2 linked regions of the Glaciimonas sp. CA11.2 genome follow. The protein of the gene in region 1 interacts with the protein of each later gene in a pairwise test. Links are inferred from orthologs where the notes say so. Each region holds a gene or a part of one and is shown on either strand. Other genes may lie near its edges.

What was found.
Region 2: the proteins of selB (region 1) and serC interact in binary tests that used the Escherichia coli proteins (3 or more experiments, as listed by UniProt). The link is inferred for Glaciimonas sp. CA11.2 from one-to-one orthologs.

The regions. Positions count from the first base shown.
Region 1 is NZ_JAVIWL010000001.1:4,626,617-4,636,784, reverse strand. What follows is about bases 3,698-6,697. They hold selB (selenocysteine-specific translation elongation factor), read left to right. Parts: upstream 3,698-4,180; coding sequence 4,181-6,214; downstream 6,215-6,697. Other genes in these bases: RGU75_RS20150 (ATP-binding protein), read right to left, coding at 6,569-6,697; selA (L-seryl-tRNA(Sec) selenium transferase), read left to right, coding at 3,698-4,184. Also shown: fdxH (formate dehydrogenase subunit beta), read left to right, coding at 1-719; RGU75_RS20175 (formate dehydrogenase subunit gamma), read left to right, coding at 716-1,378; formate dehydrogenase accessory protein FdhE, read left to right, coding at 1,624-2,664; more of selA, read left to right, coding at 2,661-3,697; more of RGU75_RS20150, read right to left, coding at 6,698-9,955; RGU75_RS20145 (response regulator transcription factor), read right to left, coding at 9,952-10,168. UniProt on the Escherichia coli protein: Translation factor necessary for the incorporation of selenocysteine into proteins. It probably replaces EF-Tu for the insertion of selenocysteine directed by the UGA codon. SelB binds GTP and GDP.
Region 2 is NZ_JAVIWL010000001.1:2,543,179-2,551,704, forward strand. Bases 4,273-7,199 are described here. They hold serC (3-phosphoserine/phosphohydroxythreonine transaminase), read left to right. Parts: upstream 4,273-5,138; coding sequence 5,139-6,260; downstream 6,261-7,199. Other genes in these bases: gyrA (DNA gyrase subunit A), read left to right, coding at 4,273-4,950; pheA (prephenate dehydratase), read left to right, coding at 6,569-7,199. Also shown: outer membrane protein OmpA, read right to left, coding at 166-798; RGU75_RS11015 (OmpA family protein), read right to left, coding at 1,094-1,768; more of gyrA, read left to right, coding at 2,239-4,272; more of pheA, read left to right, coding at 7,200-7,642; hisC (histidinol-phosphate transaminase), read left to right, coding at 7,789-8,526. UniProt on the Escherichia coli protein: Catalyzes the reversible conversion of 3-phosphohydroxypyruvate to phosphoserine and of 3-hydroxy-2-oxo-4-phosphonooxybutanoate to phosphohydroxythreonine. Is involved in both pyridoxine and serine biosynthesis.

The sequences.
Region 1 (10,168 bases):
TGACCGATAAATCGTGGACCGTGATGCGGTTTTCGGAATATGAAAATCAGGATGCAAATCTTGAGTGGCTAATTCGTAAAGATGGCTGTATGCACTGCGAGGATCCGGGCTGTCTGAAAGCTTGCCCGGCACCTGGCGCCATCGTGCAATACACCAACGGTATCGTCGATTTTCATCAGGAAAATTGTATCGGTTGCGGCTACTGTATTGCGGGATGTCCGTTTGATGTGCCGCGCATTTCGAAGCAGGACCATCGTGCTTATAAATGCACTTTATGTTCTGACCGTGTTGCGGTCGGTCAAGAGCCTGCATGCGTCAAAACCTGTCCGACTGGTGCCATTGTGTTCGGTACAAAAGAAGACATGAAGCAGCATGCGGAAGAGCGCATTGAAGATCTGAAGTCGCGTGGTTTCGACAAGGCCGGTTTGTACGATCCTGCTGGCGTCGGTGGTACGCATGTGATGTATGTATTGCATCATGCGGATCAACCGTCTCTTTATCATGGTCTGCCCAACAATCCGCGCATTAGTCCGATGGTGTCGTTATGGAAGGGTATCGCCAAACCGTTGGCTGTTGCCGGTCTCGCACTGGCTGCGTTGTCAGGTTTCTTCCACTACACGCGCGTCGGCCCTGCCGAAGTGACTGAGGAAGAAGAGCGCGAGGCCCAGGAAGCCGCTCGTAAAATACAGGAAGAGCAGCAGCAAGGAGAGCCAAGATGAATCCCGAGTTGAACGAGTTGAAAGATCACAAGACGCCCACGCCTCTGATCCTTCGTTACACACCCAACGAACGCAGTAATCACTGGATCACAGCGATTACGTTCGTTTTGCTGGCTCTTTCCGGATTGGCCCTGTTTCATCCAGCCATGTTTTGGCTGACTGAACTGTTCGGAGGCGGGCAGTGGACGCGGATTCTGCATCCCTTTGTTGGCGTTGTCATGTTTGTATCATTTGCCTTCCTTGTATTGCGCTTTTGGCATCACAACTTCTTTGAAGAGGGTGATGTCCAGTGGTTGAAGCAAATTGACGATGTCCTCGCCAATCGCGAGGACAAGCTGCCCGAAATCGGTCGCTATAACGCTGGGCAGAAGTTGTTATTCTTCACACTGGTGGTGTGCATGCTAGGCTTGCTGGCATCCGGAATCGTGATTTGGCGCGCGTATTTTGCATTTTACTTTCCGATCCCAGTCATTCGTGCAGCAGCGTTATTGCACGCTGTTTGTGCGTTTGTTCTGATCATTGGTATCATCATTCACATCTATGCAGGTTTCTGGATCAAGGGTTCGATGGGTGCAATGGTGCGTGGTACGGTCACCTACGGCTGGGCAAAAAAGCATCACCCGCGTTGGTTTAAGGAAAGCGTCAAAAAGCAACCATGATGTGAGGTGTTATGGTGATTGATATCGACTTACGTTGATTTTTCAATTTGAACTGTTAATGTATCCTCAGTATGTGCAAATGGATATTGCGCTCAACTACGCCGACGTGGCGTCAGTTGGGTGCGTCTGCCGCCGATAAGCTTGCATGAGATCAAAGGGTGATGTTGAGTGGTATGCTGACATCAATCCCGCCTGCGCGGTAATATCGTGATCAGGTTCTACAGTATTATTTACAGGGAGTTTCAGTGCAGCGAATTCTTGAACGCGGGGAAATTGAATCCCTCGATCACATTACGATCCCACGCTTATGCTTGCCGTCCGCGGAAGGCGTGTTTAAAGCGCGCGCGGCACGTTTGCGCAAGTTGGCAGCGAATGAAATAACAGGCACGCCGGTTAGTGCAGAGTTAAGTGGCTATTTACTGTTGATGGCAGAGTTGGTCGAAGCGCAGAACGCGGTATTTGTATCGCTGACCGATGCGGATGCAGCATTGCCTGATCGGGAGGTACTCGATATCGGGCTTCAGCACGCGATGCCACCATTGCCAGCGTCTGGTCCAAGACCTGTTGTATGGCAGTTGATTTTCCAGCGATTGCTGGCCTTTTTGGCGCCAGTCGTATCGACGCGGCCTCAATTGGGTCCTGTATTGGCAGCTTTGCAGGCGCTTGATCAGACATCACTGGATACATTGGCGGATGCTGTCTTAGCCCAACGTACGGAAGATGTCGATCCAGCCCAAGCACCATTTATTGCTGCCGCGTTACAAGTGTTGTGGAGCCATAGTGCCAGCAAGTTATCGCTGAAGGACGTGCCGACGTTGGAAACGGCTGCGTTATGTCCTGTTTGCGGTTCGCATCCAGTAGCCAGCGTGGTGCGTATCGGCGGTCAATCGCAGGGTTACCGTTATCTGCATTGTGAGCTTTGTGCGAGTGAATGGCACATGGTGCGTGTGAAGTGTTCCCATTGCGAAAAAAATGCTCACATCGCCTATCAAGGCCTGGACGCACTTGGCGATGCGGACATTGATACTTCAAACACTGCTACCGGGTCGAAGAATATCTCAACGTCGATCAAGGCTAATAAGGCGAACAATCCTCAAAAGGTTATTCGGGCCGAGACCTGCGACGATTGTCACACCTATCGCAAAATCGTCAATCAGGAGCACGACTACGAAGTTGAGCCTTTGGCAGACGATCTGGCCAGTTTGACGCTGGATGTGTTGGTCACCGAAGCCGGCTATACGCGGGCAAGCATGAATCCGTTACTGTGGTTTAGCGGCCCCGCATGACAGACCTGCGATCGGCGGCGGGATTACTAGCAACTTCAGCGGCCACATCGGTTGCCGGTGGCGAGGTCGTTTTTGCAGCTCGCTTGCCTTCCGTCGAAAGTGTTCTTGCGGATGCATCCAGTGTTCCGTTGATCGAAAAATATGGTCGCACGCAAACTCTGGCGGCGCTGCGCGCGTTGCTTGCCGAGTTGCGGGCGGAAATCGTGCGCGGCGTGGCGAGCGCTGCTGCGGATGCTAGTACCGCGGTTAATCGGCCAAAGCTGCAAGATAGAGAAAACCCATTCGCTGGCCTCACCTCGGTACTTGCTGAGCGTTTGGCGACGGCTGCGATTCCGTCAATGAAACAGCTATTCAATCTTACTGGCACGGTATTGCATACCAATATGGGCCGAGCATTGTTACCAGATGTGGCGATTGATGCGGTGGTTGCAGCATTAAGTTCTCCGATGAATCTGGAGTTTGATCTGGCGACCGGAAAGCGCGGCGACCGCGATGATTTGGTCGAAGACTTGCTCTGTGAGTTAACCGGGGCTGAAGCGGCTACGGTTGTTAATAACAATGCCGCCGCCGTTTTGCTGATGTTGAGTGCGCTGGCTCCTCGCCGCGAGGTCATTGTTTCGCGCGGGGAATTGGTCGAAATTGGTGGTTCGTTCCGTATTCCGGACATCATGATGCGTGCGGGCGCAAAACTGCACGAAGTCGGAACCACTAATCGCACCCATGTATCTGACTATTCGGATGCGATTGGCCCGCGTAGCGCGTTACTGATGAAGGTCCATTGCAGCAACTATGCAATTCAGGGATTTACTAAAAGTGTCGAAGTAGCGCAACTCGCCGAACTGACCAAAACGCATGGTGTACCGACCGTGGTCGACTTGGGAAGCGGTACGCTAGTTGATCTTTCTCAATATGGATTGCCGCACGAGACAACGGTACGCGAGACCATTGAAGCCGGTGCCGATCTGGTGACCTTTAGTGGCGACAAATTGCTTGGTGGTCCACAGGCTGGCTTGATTGTGGGGCGCGCCGACCTCATCAAAAAAATCAAACGTCATCCTCTCAAGCGTGCGCTACGGGTTGGAAAACTGACATTAGCTGCGCTGGAGCCCGTGCTTGCTCTATATCGTAACCCTGAGCTTCTGCCTGAGCGACTGACAACCTTGCGTTTGTTGACGCGTCAGCAGTCAGCGATGCGGTTACAAGCTGAAAATCTCATGCCGATAGTTCAGCAGGCATTGGGACCGACAGTTGTCGTGACCGCCGAACCATTATTTAGCCAGATCGGAAGCGGTGCGTTACCGGTTGATTTGCTGCCAAGTTATGGCCTCTCGCTACGTATTAATGCGCCGCAGCGGCGTGGCCGCGGGCTAGGAAAAATTGAAAAGATGCTGCGTAACTTGCCGCGTCCAGTGATTGGGCGCATCGCCAATGATACGTTGTGGTTGGACCTGCGTTGTCTTGAAACTGCGGACGAAGCACAGTTCATTGCGCAACTATCCACGCTAGTACTAGCATCATGATTGTTGGTACCGCAGGACATATCGATCACGGTAAGACGACCTTGACGCGTGCTTTGACGGGTGTGGATACTGACCGCCTGAAAGAAGAAAAAGAACGCGGGATCTCGATTGAGCTTGGGTATGCTTATTTGCCTTTGCCCAATGGTGAGGTTCTGGGCCTGATTGATGTTCCTGGTCATGAAAAATTGATTCACACCATGGCCGCAGGCGCTAGTGGAATTGATTTTGCTTTGTTGGTGATCGCCGCCGACGATGGCATCATGCCGCAAACACGTGAACATCTGGCGATATTGGCCATGCTGGGCGTTAAGCGGGGTGCGGTAGCGCTGACCAAAATTGATCGTGTCGATAGCGATCGCATGGCTGCTGTCGAGCAGGATATCAACGTGCTTCTTGCATCAACGCCATTTTCTGGTGCGCAGATTTTTCGCACTCAGGCACATATTGCTGGCGATCCAGGCGTAGCGGCGCTACTTGCCTACTTGACGCTCAGTGCAAATAATGTGAACGGTACAGCTGTTAACCTTGCAACTAACCAAACTAACGCAAATATTTCGCAAATTGCCGATGCCACGCTCGCGACTTCCTCCATGCCGGACGAGCGCTTGTTCCGATTAGCGATAGATCGTGTCTTTACGTTGGCTGGACACGGAACAATCATCGCTGGAACCGCCTTGGCTGGACACGTGGCTGTTGACGATACTTTGATACTGGCGCCGAGCGGCGAACGTGTGCGGGTGCGCAGTATTCACGCGCAAAATCGTCCATCAGCAAGCGGTCATGCCGGTCAGCGATTAGCGTTGAATCTAGTGGGTGTTCCACGTGAGCAGATCAGTCGTGGCGACTGGATTTTGTCACCAGCACTGGCTGAGTGTTCCGAGCGTATTGATGGTGCGCTGCGCTTATTGTCCGATGCCGGACTTTCTCTTAAGTCCTGGTCTCCCGTGCATGTCCACCTCGGTGCCGCACATCGCACCGCGCACGTGGTGCTGCTTGATGGCGATGTGATAGTGCCGGGGCAGGAGAGTAGGGTGCAGCTTGTGTTTGATGCGCCTCTCCACGCGGTGCCGGGCGATCGCTTTGTGATCCGTAACGCACAAGCATCCCGCACCATTGGCGGCGGTCGTGTACTTGATCCATTCGGACCTGCGACCAAGCGGCGCAGTGCTGCACGTCATGCATGGCGCGATGCACTTGCTGCTTTTGTGGACTCTGGCGATAGCGCCGCGCTTCTTGACTGCAATCCGCTTGGTCTTTATCGTTCTGGGCTGGTGCGGTTATCACAGTTGCCACCCGAGCGGCTAGTTCTTCCCATCGATACGCGATCGATTTCGATCAGGGATGGTGATGCAGTACTTATTTCACGGGCTGCCTGGGATGCACTTGCTGCGCGCACGATCGAAGGATTGCGGACTTTTCACGCGAGTACACCCGATGATATTGGTCCGCAAATTGGCCGTTTAAGACGTATCGTTGAACCAGATATGGATGAGTCGCTTTGGCGTGCGCTGGTGGCATCGTTATGTGCGACCGGAATGTTGGTACAACAAGGTCCATGGTTGCATTTGCCTGAGCATACCGTGGAACTGCGCGCAGATGAGCTAGCGTTAGCGATTCAGTTGCTAGCCTCACTTGAGGCCGCAGGATTTAGTCCGCCTTGGGTGCGCGATCTGGCGCGTGAGCATGGCGCTGGCGAAGCGGAGGTCCGCGATCTTTTATGTAAGCTAGCAAAGCGGGCTGAAGTAAGTCAAATTGTGAAGGATCTGTTTTATCATCCCTCAAAGATTGATGACCTGGCGAGGATAGTCGCAGTGCTTGCAAACGATATCGATGAAGCAGGCTGCGTCGCTTCAACCGGTGCAAAAGCACGGCTAGTCAGCGCTGCCGCGTTTCGGGATGCGACCGGTATCGGGCGAAAACGGGCCATTCAATTATTGGAATTTTTTGATCGGGTCGGCTATACTCGGCGCTTGAAAGACACGCACATCCTGCGGCCAAACGCTTTGTGGGGAAGCGACGTTATGTTGTAACGGTTTTTGGATTCTTCAGGTGGTATTTTTGAATAGTATCTTTGAATAGTATTAAAGAGTATTGGTATCCAGCGATACCTGTTAAGTAGTGCTTAATGAGCTGTACCTATTGAGCAATACGGAACAAGCGGCAATGGGAAATAATCCATTCCGCAGCGTACAGTTTTCTTGGAAGGCAACCGCATCCGGTGGTGCGGCCGGGCTTCAAACCCGGTAGGGGGCGTCAGCCGTTCCCTCGTAAGTTCGACTCTTGCTGCCTTCCGCCCTATGGCCTGCTCTCAGATGGATACGAGGCTGACTAAGTCTGATTGGGCCTCATTAATGTTCAGTAATGCCCAGGACGGTTGGTGTAACTCATTCATTTTTCAGATCATTCGCGTTTAGGGACGTACGAAGATTGCGGACGACTTTCAGCAGATTTTTCACGAATTTTCGCAAATCAATTACCGTTGGGACACAAGGATTGCGATGACTGTCATGGCATATTTGTTCCGATAGTTGGGCTAAGCCATCTTCTTGTATTGCCAATAGTGCGCCTTTGAGCCGATGCAAAGCCCCATCGAGGGCTCCAAACTCCCTATTCTGGAAGGCAAGTAGTAGTGAACGTAAATCTTGTCGGTACGTGTCCAAAAAAATCTTAGCAATGTCATCATCGACTATAGATGAACCAAGGTTGTCGTTGAAGGTGGCTGCCAAAGTCTCGGCTTGATTAATAGATGCCTCGAAAGCAGAAGTGCCTCTTTTCGTCCCAGTAGATTGTGGGGCGTATGAACTATTAATAAAAAAATAGCGTGCCAGAGCATTTTTTAAATCAACCAAAGAAATCGGCTTGGTCAGATAAGCGTCAATTTGAGGCCGAATAACCACTGTCTGATCATTTTCACCACTTGCGCTGGTGACAATAATTGGCGTATCCAATCCATGCTGCCGTAAAGATGAAATGAGTTCGTACCCGCTCATGTGCGGTAAGTTCATATCGGTCAATATCAAGTCATACGGATAGTCGCTCGGCGCTGAGGTTGCCAGCGCTAATGCCAGTTTCCCATTATCGACAAAATCGACATTACTCTGTCCCAATGAGTATAGTTGCCTCTCCAGCAATTTTTTACTGACAGGATCATCTTCTACCACGAGTACCCGTAACACAGTCGATGGGATCGGCTCCTGAGGCTGTGCATGGATTTGGGACAGCGAGATCGACGGCATATAGCGAATCGCGGTAATGGGTATAGCATTACCTATGCGCCAATGTTTAAGGGCGCTGAGATCGATTGGTTGTGAGATAGCATTAACGGCCGCATGGCCCAGCACTAGCGTCACCAGAACAATGGTCCCCGCACCGTATTCGCTCTGAATGGTGATTTTTCCCTGCATCGCATCGATTAACTGCTTACACAATGATAAACCCAGACCGGTGCCACCGAACTCGCGTGCGATACTAGAGTTCGCCTGGCTGAAGGGTGTAAATAGCCGTTTTTGATCCTCAGTCGCAATGCCGATGCCAGAATCTCGAATACCGATCTGCAACGTATATCCATCCGGATGCGATGAGCCGGAAATGTCGAGAATAATGTTACCAACATGTGTGAATTTCACTGCATTTGATAGTAAATTATTTAAAATTTGCGCGATTCGCCCAGCATCACCGACCAGATTCTCCGGAACCGTAGATGTGATTCGACATTGAAAGTCAACAGATTTGGATTCGAGGGCAGGTGTCCACAAGTGCGTACATGACGCCACTGCGTCACGTAGATTGAAAGGCGCAATTTCCAGAGATAATTTGCCAGCCTCAATTCTTGAGATATCCAATATGTCATTAATGATGCGCAGGAGCGATTCAAACGAACCACGGATCGTTTGCACGAGTTCTCTTTCTGATGATGCTAAAGGCGCCATTTCCAGCAACTCCAAATGGCCAGTGGCGCCATGCAAAGGCGTCCTTATCTCATGGCTTATTAATGCCAAAAACATGGATTTGGCCTTATTTGCTTGGTCGGCTTCTATCTTTGCACGCTGCAGAGCACGTTCCGCACATTTCTGGGAGGTGATGTCGCTAAGACAGCATAACAGCACGTCATTGCGCAAGTAACGTGTGCGGGTAAAAGCCGCCAGCGCAAAGGTGCATGTTCCGTCCGCTGCGGACAACTCTAATACATCATGGGCAAGTGTCTGATCGCCTGCACCTGACTGACCTTGATTTTTATAGCATGCCATCAGGCGTTGATGGAACGACGTTATCTCATCGAAGGCGTGACTTTGACTGGCGATATGTCGTGCTTGTTCATTGGCCAGTATGAGTTCTCCTGTCGGATAATTTAGTACAAAAAATCCCAATGGCGCCACGCCCATCATAGCGCGGTTAAACGCTTCGCTGTCATGCACTCGTAGCGCTTCTCGAATGACGGGAATGAATGCCAGGCGATTGAAGAAAAAGACGGCAGTCCATAAAATGATACTGAGCATTAAGGCGACGCCGAGCGCAAAATAAATTTTGTGGTGAAGTACGTCCCACAACATACGCCAGTTGAATGTGTATACCATAGTCCAGCCAGTGTCTCTGATAGGGTGGCTTAAGGTGACAAGCGTGGCGCGTCCGTCGAAAAAAGCTTTCAAAGTATCGCTATATTTTTCAATTCTGGATGATGATGTCTTTTGTTGATAGGGCGACTGTTTGCCAGCATCATCGCTGACCGCCCCTGAAAGTACGATTCCGTTTGACGCAATTACGCCAAAACCTGCTGGTAGCGGTTGCAATAGGAAGTGTTGGTCGAACAGATCAACCGGTGTGCTAATGACCAGCACTGAAAAAGCGCTATCGCCATGAAAGGTCACGGCCGCCCGGCTGATGATCAGTTTTCCGCTTAAAGGGTCTTTATAGGGCGCGATCCAGATGGTCTTACCTGCGCGTAGTTTTGCGGCTGGTATTGTCTGCAGTGCGGCCTCAACAGGTGCGACGGCCTTAACAATTGCGGCGCGAATCTCCATTGGATTTCGATGTGAAGATTGAAGCGATTTAGCCGACATCTCCGTCTGCGGTGCATGCAAGCCCAAAAAAGTTTTCTTTTTATCATAAAGCATGACGTACGAACCCTCAACCGCCGGTAAGGTATTCATGACGACATTAGGTGAGACATCGTAAAATTGTGTCAGAAGCGTTGCCAGTTTTGCAGACGGTTTGGCAACGTTCAACGCGGTTAGCACCAGCATTTCTGTTGATGCTTTGGCGGGGCCGTTGTTAACGGCATTAGCCGCAATTTCGGAAGTCACGGCAGGTTGCGTGCCCGATGTGATGTCCGACTTGCTGACCGCGGTGTCAACGGCGGCATCAATCGCTGCATTGATGGCTATGTTGCGCGCCGTATGTTGAATAAAACTAAATCGTTCGAGCGGAATTAAATTAGCTGTTGCTTTTCCCGCCACGTCCGATTGCCGTTGCTTATGCAAAAACTCTTGCCTTACAATAGCTTGGCGCATTTTTGCATTTGCTGTAATGACCCTGATTTCTACCTGACGCTGTTCGTCATCGAATAGAAGTCGTTGCGCGTGGACAAAATTTTCTGTGTACATTGCCACTGCGATTAACCCTGCCACTAGCGCGACAAAGGTAAACAGCGTGGCACCGCCGTAGAGTATCCATTGATAGTATTGACCTAAAAGTTGAACGGAGCTGGTTCCATTGGGTGAGCCTGGTTGTGAACAATGTGTCGAGAACGGTTTGTTCTCGTCATGTTTGATCATTGCGAGGTGATGGAGGACATCAGTTGTTCATTACTGAGCGTATGGAAAAACTCAATGTTACTTTTGGTGCCGAGCTTTTTCATCAACAACTGTTTATGTGCACTGACTGTTTTGACGCTGCGACTCGTCAACTCCGCGATCTCCGTAAGAGTCAACCCGCGTTGGAGTAGACGTATAGTTTCAATTTCTTTAGGTGTGTATGAGACACGTCCG
Region 2 (8,526 bases), 2.1 Mb from region 1 along the record:
TTGGATGTTATTACGGAATGTGAACGCCTGTAGATAATGTTAAAAGGCAATACGCACAAGTAATAACGGAGGGAGGTGTTGGAAATAAAAGTCAGACACAGAGTTGCAAAAAAGGACGAAAAAAAACCCTGCCGAAGCAAGGTTTTTTGATCGTGCTTAAATCGATTACTTGGATGTACCAACGACTTCGATTTCAACGCGACGGTTTTTAGCGCGGCCAGCAGCGGTCTTGTTATCAGCGACCGGTTGTGACTTGCCTTTACCTTCGGTGTAAACACGATTTGATTCAATACCTTTGTGAACCAAATATGCTTTTACAGCTTCAGCACGACGGATCGACAGTTTCTGGTTGTAAGCAACCGAACCGATAGAGTCAGTGTGACCGACAGCGATAATGACTTCCAGGTTCAATCCACCCAGTTTAGAAGTCAAATCGTCAAGCTTCGCTTTGCCTTCTGGCTTCAGGACAGCTTTGTCGAAGTCAAAGAACGCGTCAGCAGCGAAAGTAACTTTTTGTGAAGTTGGAGCAGCGGCGACTGGAGCAACTGGTGCCGGAGCTGGAGCAGGAACTGGAGCAGCTTGTGCTAATTCACCATCACAACCCGGTACTGAATCAGCAGGTGTCCAGTAGCCAGTGTGCCAGCACAGACCGTACGGATCACGAGCGATTGTGCCGCGCGCATCTTGTACATAAGCACTGGTAGGGGTTTTAGCTTGGATATCTTTAATTTCCTGCGCGGAGGCAGTCAGTGCGACGACTGCGGACGCAGCGAAGACGAGTTTTGCTAATTTATTCATGTTTCTCCTCTCGGTTGAGATATCCGCAGATTAACTGCGCAACTAATATACGACATCAAAAATTGGATAATACCACGTGGTTCGAGCTGTTACATGTGAAATTGGCTACATGCAATGGCACTAGGCATCATTCTGCCACAGGCTTCTATTGGTAGCTAAGTATGGCAAAAGCTAGCACCACGTTTTTCTCGCTTCGTTGTTTTCGCACAACATGCTAATTTGAAAACATCTCTGCGGACATCATCATATATTGGTTTTCAGAACTATACGAATTATTTATGACTGGAAGCTTGTTTTATTGCACTTTAATGACTACTCGTCGATTGGGTGCCAGGCATTTCAACAGATTGCTGCGACTTGATTTTTCACTGCAAATCGTCACTGCCTGAGATTTTCCTGCACCTATGATGGTTATTCTGGTAACAATTCCTTTGTTCTTTAGATAATTAGCTACGCTTTTTGCCCGTTGTTCAGATAATTGTTTGTTGTAGTTGTCTGTGCCGAGTCGGTCAGTATGTCCTGTTATTGTTATAGCATTTATTATCCCGCAGTGACGTAATTGCGGCAGAACATCTTTGTCAATTTGCTCGCCAGCAGCAGGCTTGAGCGTACTTTTTCCGAAAGTAAATGTTTGGTCACCGTTGAGAATTGTAGAAAATTTGCACTGAATAGGGGCAATTGGCGGCTCTGTTGGTTCGGCTGTTGTTAGCTTGATCAGTTCAGGTGCCGTTGCTTTCATAATGGGCGGTGCGAGTTGTCCATCACAGCCGGTCATGGCGGCTTGATCGTCCCAATATCCAGAGCGCCAGCAAAGGCCAAATTGGCTACGTGCGATGGGACCGCGGTTGTCCTGAAGATAAGCGTTACCTGAAGGAGGCACTTGAATGTCGGCGCTCTGGGCAAACGCAATGGTTGGCGCAAAATGAGAGGTGGCGCCTATTAATAGACTAAGCGCGAATACTTGACGCATAAATATGTTCCTGAGCGAAATGGCGGTTGTGACATTGTTTCGGACTTTGGTAACGGTGTTCTGCGCTCAATGGAACGAAATGAGACTTGGCGCAAACGCCGACCTAAAGGTAGCTACTAAAAAGTGAAAAGATGGTGGTGCTGAGGGTGATACCAAAAATAAGCGGACATGATGATTAATTTGATGGGCGTGATGATTTTGATGGGTTGCATTTAAGCATATTTATTGTGGGCAATACATCCATTTAGCGTGTTATGTCTAACTGCTGACTTTGGGAAAAGCCGAACAGCGAGCGTCACGTGCTAAAATCACGCGTCTTAATGTGAACCTTTGGCTGCATTCCCGGCTGAACTTGATGATTCTTAGTGAATCCATCAAAGTCACCCGATAGTTATTAAAAAGGAATGCCAGACCATGGTCAGCTTTTATCCGTGATCTATCAACCTAAGTAAAGACTCGCCGACTCGCTAATGGATCAATTCGCTAAAGAAACAATACCGATTTCCCTCGAAGACGAAATGCGCAAGAGCTACCTCGATTACGCTATGAGCGTCATCGTTGGGCGTGCGCTGCCCGATGTACGCGACGGCCTCAAGCCGGTGCATCGTCGGGTTTTGTTTGCCATGCATGAAATGAATAATGTCTGGAACCGTCCCTACGTGAAATGTGCGCGTGTGGTCGGTGAAGTCATGGGTAAATATCACCCGCATGGCGATCAATCGATTTACGACACCCTGGTGCGTATGGCCCAGAGCTTTTCCCTGCGCTATATGCTGGTTGATGGGCAAGGTAACTTCGGTTCCATCGACGGTGATGGCGCTGCTGCGATGCGTTACACCGAGTGCCGACTAGACAAAATAGCCAGCGAAATTTTGGCAGATATCGATAAAGATACTGTTGATTTCGTCCCTAACTATGATGGCAAGGAAAAAGAACCATCGGTATTGCCGACGCGGATTCCCAACCTGTTGATCAATGGTTCGTCTGGTATTGCCGTAGGTATGGCGACCAATATTCCGCCGCACAACATTACCGAAGTCATCAACGGTGCGCTGCATGTATTGCGCAATCCCGGTGTGACCATTGATGAACTGATCGAAATTATTCCAGCACCGGACTTTCCGACCGCCGGAATTATTTACGGCGTTACTGGCGTGCGCGATGGTTATCGCACAGGCCGTGGCCGCGTGGTAATGCGTGCCAAGACGCACTTTGAAGAATACGGTCGCGAAGGCAGGACTGCGATCATCGTCGACGAGCTGCCGTATCAGGTTAACAAGAAGGCGTTGCTGGAACGCATCGCTGAATTGGTCCGCGACAAAAAGCTCGAAGGTATTTCTGACCTGCGTGATGAGTCCGACAAGTCAGGTATGCGCGTCGTGATCGAACTCAAGCGCGGTGAAGTCGCTGAAGTCGTACTTAATAACCTGTACAAGCAAACGCAGTTGCAAGACACGTTTGGCATGAACATGGTGGCGCTGGTTGATGGTCAGCCGAAACTTCTGAACCTGAAGCAAATGCTGGAATGCTTTCTCTCGCATCGTCGCGAAGTGGTCACGCGCCGTACCGTTTTTGAGTTGCGTAAGGCCCGTGAGCGTGGCCATGTATTGGAAGGTTTGGCAGTCGCATTAGCCAACATCGATGATTTCATCGCTATCATCAAGGCAGCGCCGACGCCACCAGTGGCGAAAGCTGGCTTGATGGAGCGCTCATGGGATTCATCGGTAGTGCGCGATATGTTGCAACGGACCGGTGCAGAAAATACGGCTGGTATTAACGCATTCCGTCCCGAAAATTTACCTGTGCATTACGGTATTCAAACTGATGGCTTGTATAAGCTGTCGGACGATCAGGCGCAAGAAATTCTGCAAATGCGTTTGCAACGTCTGACTGGCCTGGAGCAAGACAAGATCGTCAACGAGTACAAAGATGTGATGATTACTATCGCTGACTTACTCGATATTTTGGCGAATCCAGAGCGCGTTACCGTCATCATTACTGACGAAATGAACGCAGCCAAAAATGAATACGGCATTGGTAACAAAGACGAGCGTCGTTCGCAGATTGAGTTGAATCCAACTGATCTCGGCACTGAAGATCTGATCACGCCGCAAGATATGGTGGTGACGTTGTCGCACACCGGTTACATGAAATCACAACCGGTTTCTGAGTATCGCGCGCAAAAGCGTGGCGGCCGCGGCAAGCAGGCAATGGCAACCAAAGAGGATGACTGGATTGATCAGTTGTTCGTCGGCAATACGCACGATTACATCTTATGCTTTAGTAACCGTGGTCGTTTGTATTGGCTGAAAATTTGGGAAGTGCCACAAGGTTCGCGCAATTCACGCGGCAAGCCGATTGTAAATATGTTCCCGTTGCAAGATGGTGAAAAAATCACTGTTGTATTGCCGTTGTCGGGCGATAACCGGACTTTCCCGGAAGATCGTTACATTTTTATGTCGACTAGCCTTGGCACAGTCAAAAAGACGCCGCTATCCGACTTTAGCAATCCGCGTAAAGCAGGAATTATTGCGGTGGATCTGGACGAGGGCGATTTCTTGATTGGCGCAGCGCTGACTGACGGTCAACACGATGTCATGTTGTTCTCGGACTCCGGCAAAGCAGTGCGTTTTGACGAAAATGATGTGCGCCCGATGGGTCGTACCGCCCGTGGTGTGCGCGGTATGAATCTGGAAGATGGACAACAAGTTATCGCCTTGCTGGTTGCTGAAAACGAACAACAATCGGTCTTGACCGCGACGGAAAACGGTTACGGCAAACGTACTCCGATTACTGAGTACACGCGTCATGGTCGTGGAACCAAGGGAATGATCGCGATTCAGACTAGCGAGCGCAACGGTAAAGTTGTTGCCGCTACGCTGGTTGAGCCTAGCGATGAAATCATTCTGATCACAACCGGTGGCGTACTAATCCGCACGCGGGTTGCTGAGATTCGTGAAATGGGACGCGCGACGCAAGGCGTTACCCTGATCGCAGTCGAAGACGGCACTAAGCTGAGCGGTTTGCAGCGGGTAATGGAAAGTGACGTTGAAGAGAGTATTACGGAAGAAGGCGCAACAGCTGATGGTTCGCCGGAAGCGCAAGCACCTTCTGCTCCTGACGTTGCAGGTGATAATGTTGCTGGTGACAGCGATGAAAGCGGTCCTGCCGATCCTGCGTAATTTTCGTTAGAAAATCCGGTCAATCAGGAGAATGCTTCTCTTACTTGACCGGATTGTTGTTTGGGAGAGTTGGATCATCACGGTGGTGTGCGTGGTGAAGATACCTCTTCGGTTGCTTGTACTTCTTCTGCAGTTTATTAAATTTTTCAAAATCTCGCTGTCCCCAGCTTCCCTTGCCGAGTGTCAACATGCCTATTTATAATTTTTCTGCTGGTCCTGCTGTATTGCCTAAAGAAGTGCTACAACAAGCTGCTGCAGAAATGTTGGATTGGCACGGTAGCGGCATGTCGGTCATGGAAATGAGTCATCGCGGCAGCGAATTTATGTCGATACTGAACGCCGCGCAACGCGATTTTCGCGAACTGCTGGCCGTTCCTGATAACTATAAAATCTTGTTTCTCCAAGGTGGTGCCATCGCCGAAAATGCGATCATCCCAATGAATCTGGCTGCACGTCTGAGCGCGGATAACTTACTCCCCGGAACTGCCGATTACATCAATACCGGATCTTGGTCGACTAAGTCGATCAAGGAGGCCAAGCGTTATTGCGAGGTCAATGTGGCGGCGTCATCAGAGTCGCAACAATTTGCACAGATTCCGCCGCGCGCGAGCTGGAAATTGTCGCAAGACGCTGCCTATGTACATATTTGCACCAACGAAACTATTGATGGTGTCGAATATCAATTTACCCCTGATGTCAGGGTAGAAACCAACGGTGCGCCATTGGTGGCGGATATGTCGTCACATATTTTGTCGCGTGTGGTGGATGTCTCAAAATACGGTGTGATCTATGGTGGCGCGCAAAAAAATATCGGTCCAGCCGGTTTAACCATCGTGATAGTACGTGAAGATTTGCTCGGTCACGCAATGCCGGGTTGTCCCTCCGCTTTCGACTGGAAAATCGTTGCCGACAATGATTCCATGTACAACACGCCACCGACTTACGCGATTTATATCGCTGGTCTGGTATTTCAGTGGCTCAAGCAGCAAGGTGGCGTGGCAGCAATGGAGCAGCGTAATATCGCTAAAGCTGGTTTGTTGTACGACTATCTGGATTCAACCAGTTTTTACCAAACCAAGATTGCGCCAGATTGCCGGTCGCGTATGAACGTTCCATTCTTTTTACAGGACGAGTCTCGTAACGACGAGTTCCTGATCGGCGCAAAAGAACGGGGTTTGGTGCAGCTCAAAGGACACAAATCGGTCGGTGGAATGCGCGCCTCGATTTACAATGCGATGCCAATCGCGGGCGTAGAAGCGTTGGTCGCTTATTTGAAAGAGTTCGAAAAACGGGCTGAGCCGACCAAATAACGACTAAAGTGAAAGTGCATGACAATTGGGTTAGTTAAACGGTAAGCTTAGTGTTGGCCCAAAGCAGCGGACGAGGCAAATAGCACCTCAATCTCTCGGTCGACATGAACCTAAGCCACATGCTCCAATTCTGGCAATCAAAACTTTGACAGCATTTTAGTCGTTTTAATAAAGCGTCAGAAATGACATTAGGAACTTCAGAGCAAAAACGAAGCAAAAACAGAGTAGCAATGCGGTAATAGCACAGCAAAGCAGGCAAGAAACCGATTCCGCAATAAAGACGCAAGAAAGCGACGCGACCGACCACCATGATCCAGCAAAAACTTCTACCGCTACGCCAGAAAATTGACGACATTGACGCGCAAATTCTGGTGCTGTTAAACAGTCGTGCCCAGTTGGCGCAAGAAGTAGGGCATGTAAAAGCTGAAACCAACGCCCCCGTGTTTCGACCGGAGCGTGAGGCACAGGTATTGCGCAGTGTCGCGGACCGCAATCCGGGCCCTTTGCAATCGGGCGATGTGCAAACGATTTTTCGGGAAATAATGTCGGCATGCCGAGCGCTGGAAAAGCGCGTCACGGTCGCCTATCTTGGACCAGCTGGCACGTTTAGCGAGCAAGCTGTATATCAGCAGTTCGGGCATGCGGTTGACGGCTTGGCCTGTGCGTCGATTGACGAAGTGTTCCGTGCTGCGGAATCAGGAACAGCGGATTTTGGCGTAGTACCGATTGAAAATTCATCCGAAGGCGTTATCAACCGGACGCTCGACTTGCTTTTGCAAACGACATTGCGGATTAGCGGCGAAGTGGCTATTCCGGTGCATCACAGCTTGATGACCAAAGACGGAACCACAGATCACGTCACGCGGATTTGCGCACATTCGCAGGCGCTGGCGCAGTGCAACGCATGGCTCAATCAGCATTATCCGAATATTGAGCGGCTCGCGGTGGCGTCGAATGCTGAAGCGGCCCGCATGGCGAGTGAAGATCCGACGGTGGCCGGAATTGCTGGTGAGATTGCTGCGCAGACTTATGGTTTGCAAATTGTCAGCGCGCATATTCAGGATGATCCGCACAACCGTACACGTTTTGCAGTGGTTGGCCGACTACACACAACCCCGAGTGGCAAGGATCAAACTTCGTTGGTGTTGTCGGTACCAAACAAAGCCGGTGCGGTGTACAGCCTGTTGTCGCCACTTGCAAGTCATGGAGTATCGATGAGTCGTTTTGAGTCGCGACCAGCGCGCATGGGTGCATGGGAATATTATTTTTATGTTGATGTCGAGGGCCACGAGCAGGACGAAAAAGTGGCCAAGGCACTGACCGAACTTAAGCAAAATGCGGCTTTTTTCAAGTTGCTCGGATCATATCCGCTGAGTCTTTAGCGTTTGATTTTATTACTGACTTTGTGCCTGACTTCGCTGCTCGTATTGAATGATCAGTGGCGAAGGCTAAAGGCTGAGACTGTCATGGCTTGCGCCACGCAATACAATGACTGAAAATTTACTACTATTTTTATAGAAAGTGCACGATGTCGATTCAATTAGGGCCAGATTACGTTCGTGCCATCGCGCCTTACCAAGGTGGCAAACCAATAGCTGAAGTTGCGCGCGAGTTCGGGCTTGATGAAGCGAAGATCATTAAGCTAGCTTCTAATGAAAATCCGCTGGGTATGCCGGAATCTGCCAAATTGGCCATGCAAGCAGCGGTCGCTGATATTGGCCGCTATCCGGATGCTAACGGGTTTGAATTGAAGGCCGCTATTACGGCCAAATATGATGTACCAGCAGAGTGGATTACGCTGGGTAATGGCAGTAACGATATTCTTGAACTTGCTACCCATGCGTTTGTGCAGCCGGGTCAAGCCGCAATGTATGCCGAGTATTCCTTTCTCGTGTACGCGCTGGCGACTCAGGCGGTCGGCGCGCGTGCGATTGTGGTGGCTGCTAAAGATTTCGGTCACGATCTGCTGGCGATGGCGGCGGCGATTACGGATGACACGCGTTTGATTTTTATCGCGAATCCGAACAATCCAACCGGAACCTTTATTCCGGCAGCGGAACTTGAGGCTTTCTTGCAGCAAGTACCTGCCCATATCGTGGTCGTTCTGGATGAGGCATATAACGAATACTTACCGCCGGAATTGCAATACGAATCAATTGCCTGGGTGCGTCAATACCCGAATTTATTAGTCTCACGCACGATGTCGAAAGCGTATGGACTTGCGGGGTTGCGTATCGGTTTTGGCATTGCACAACCTGCGATCACC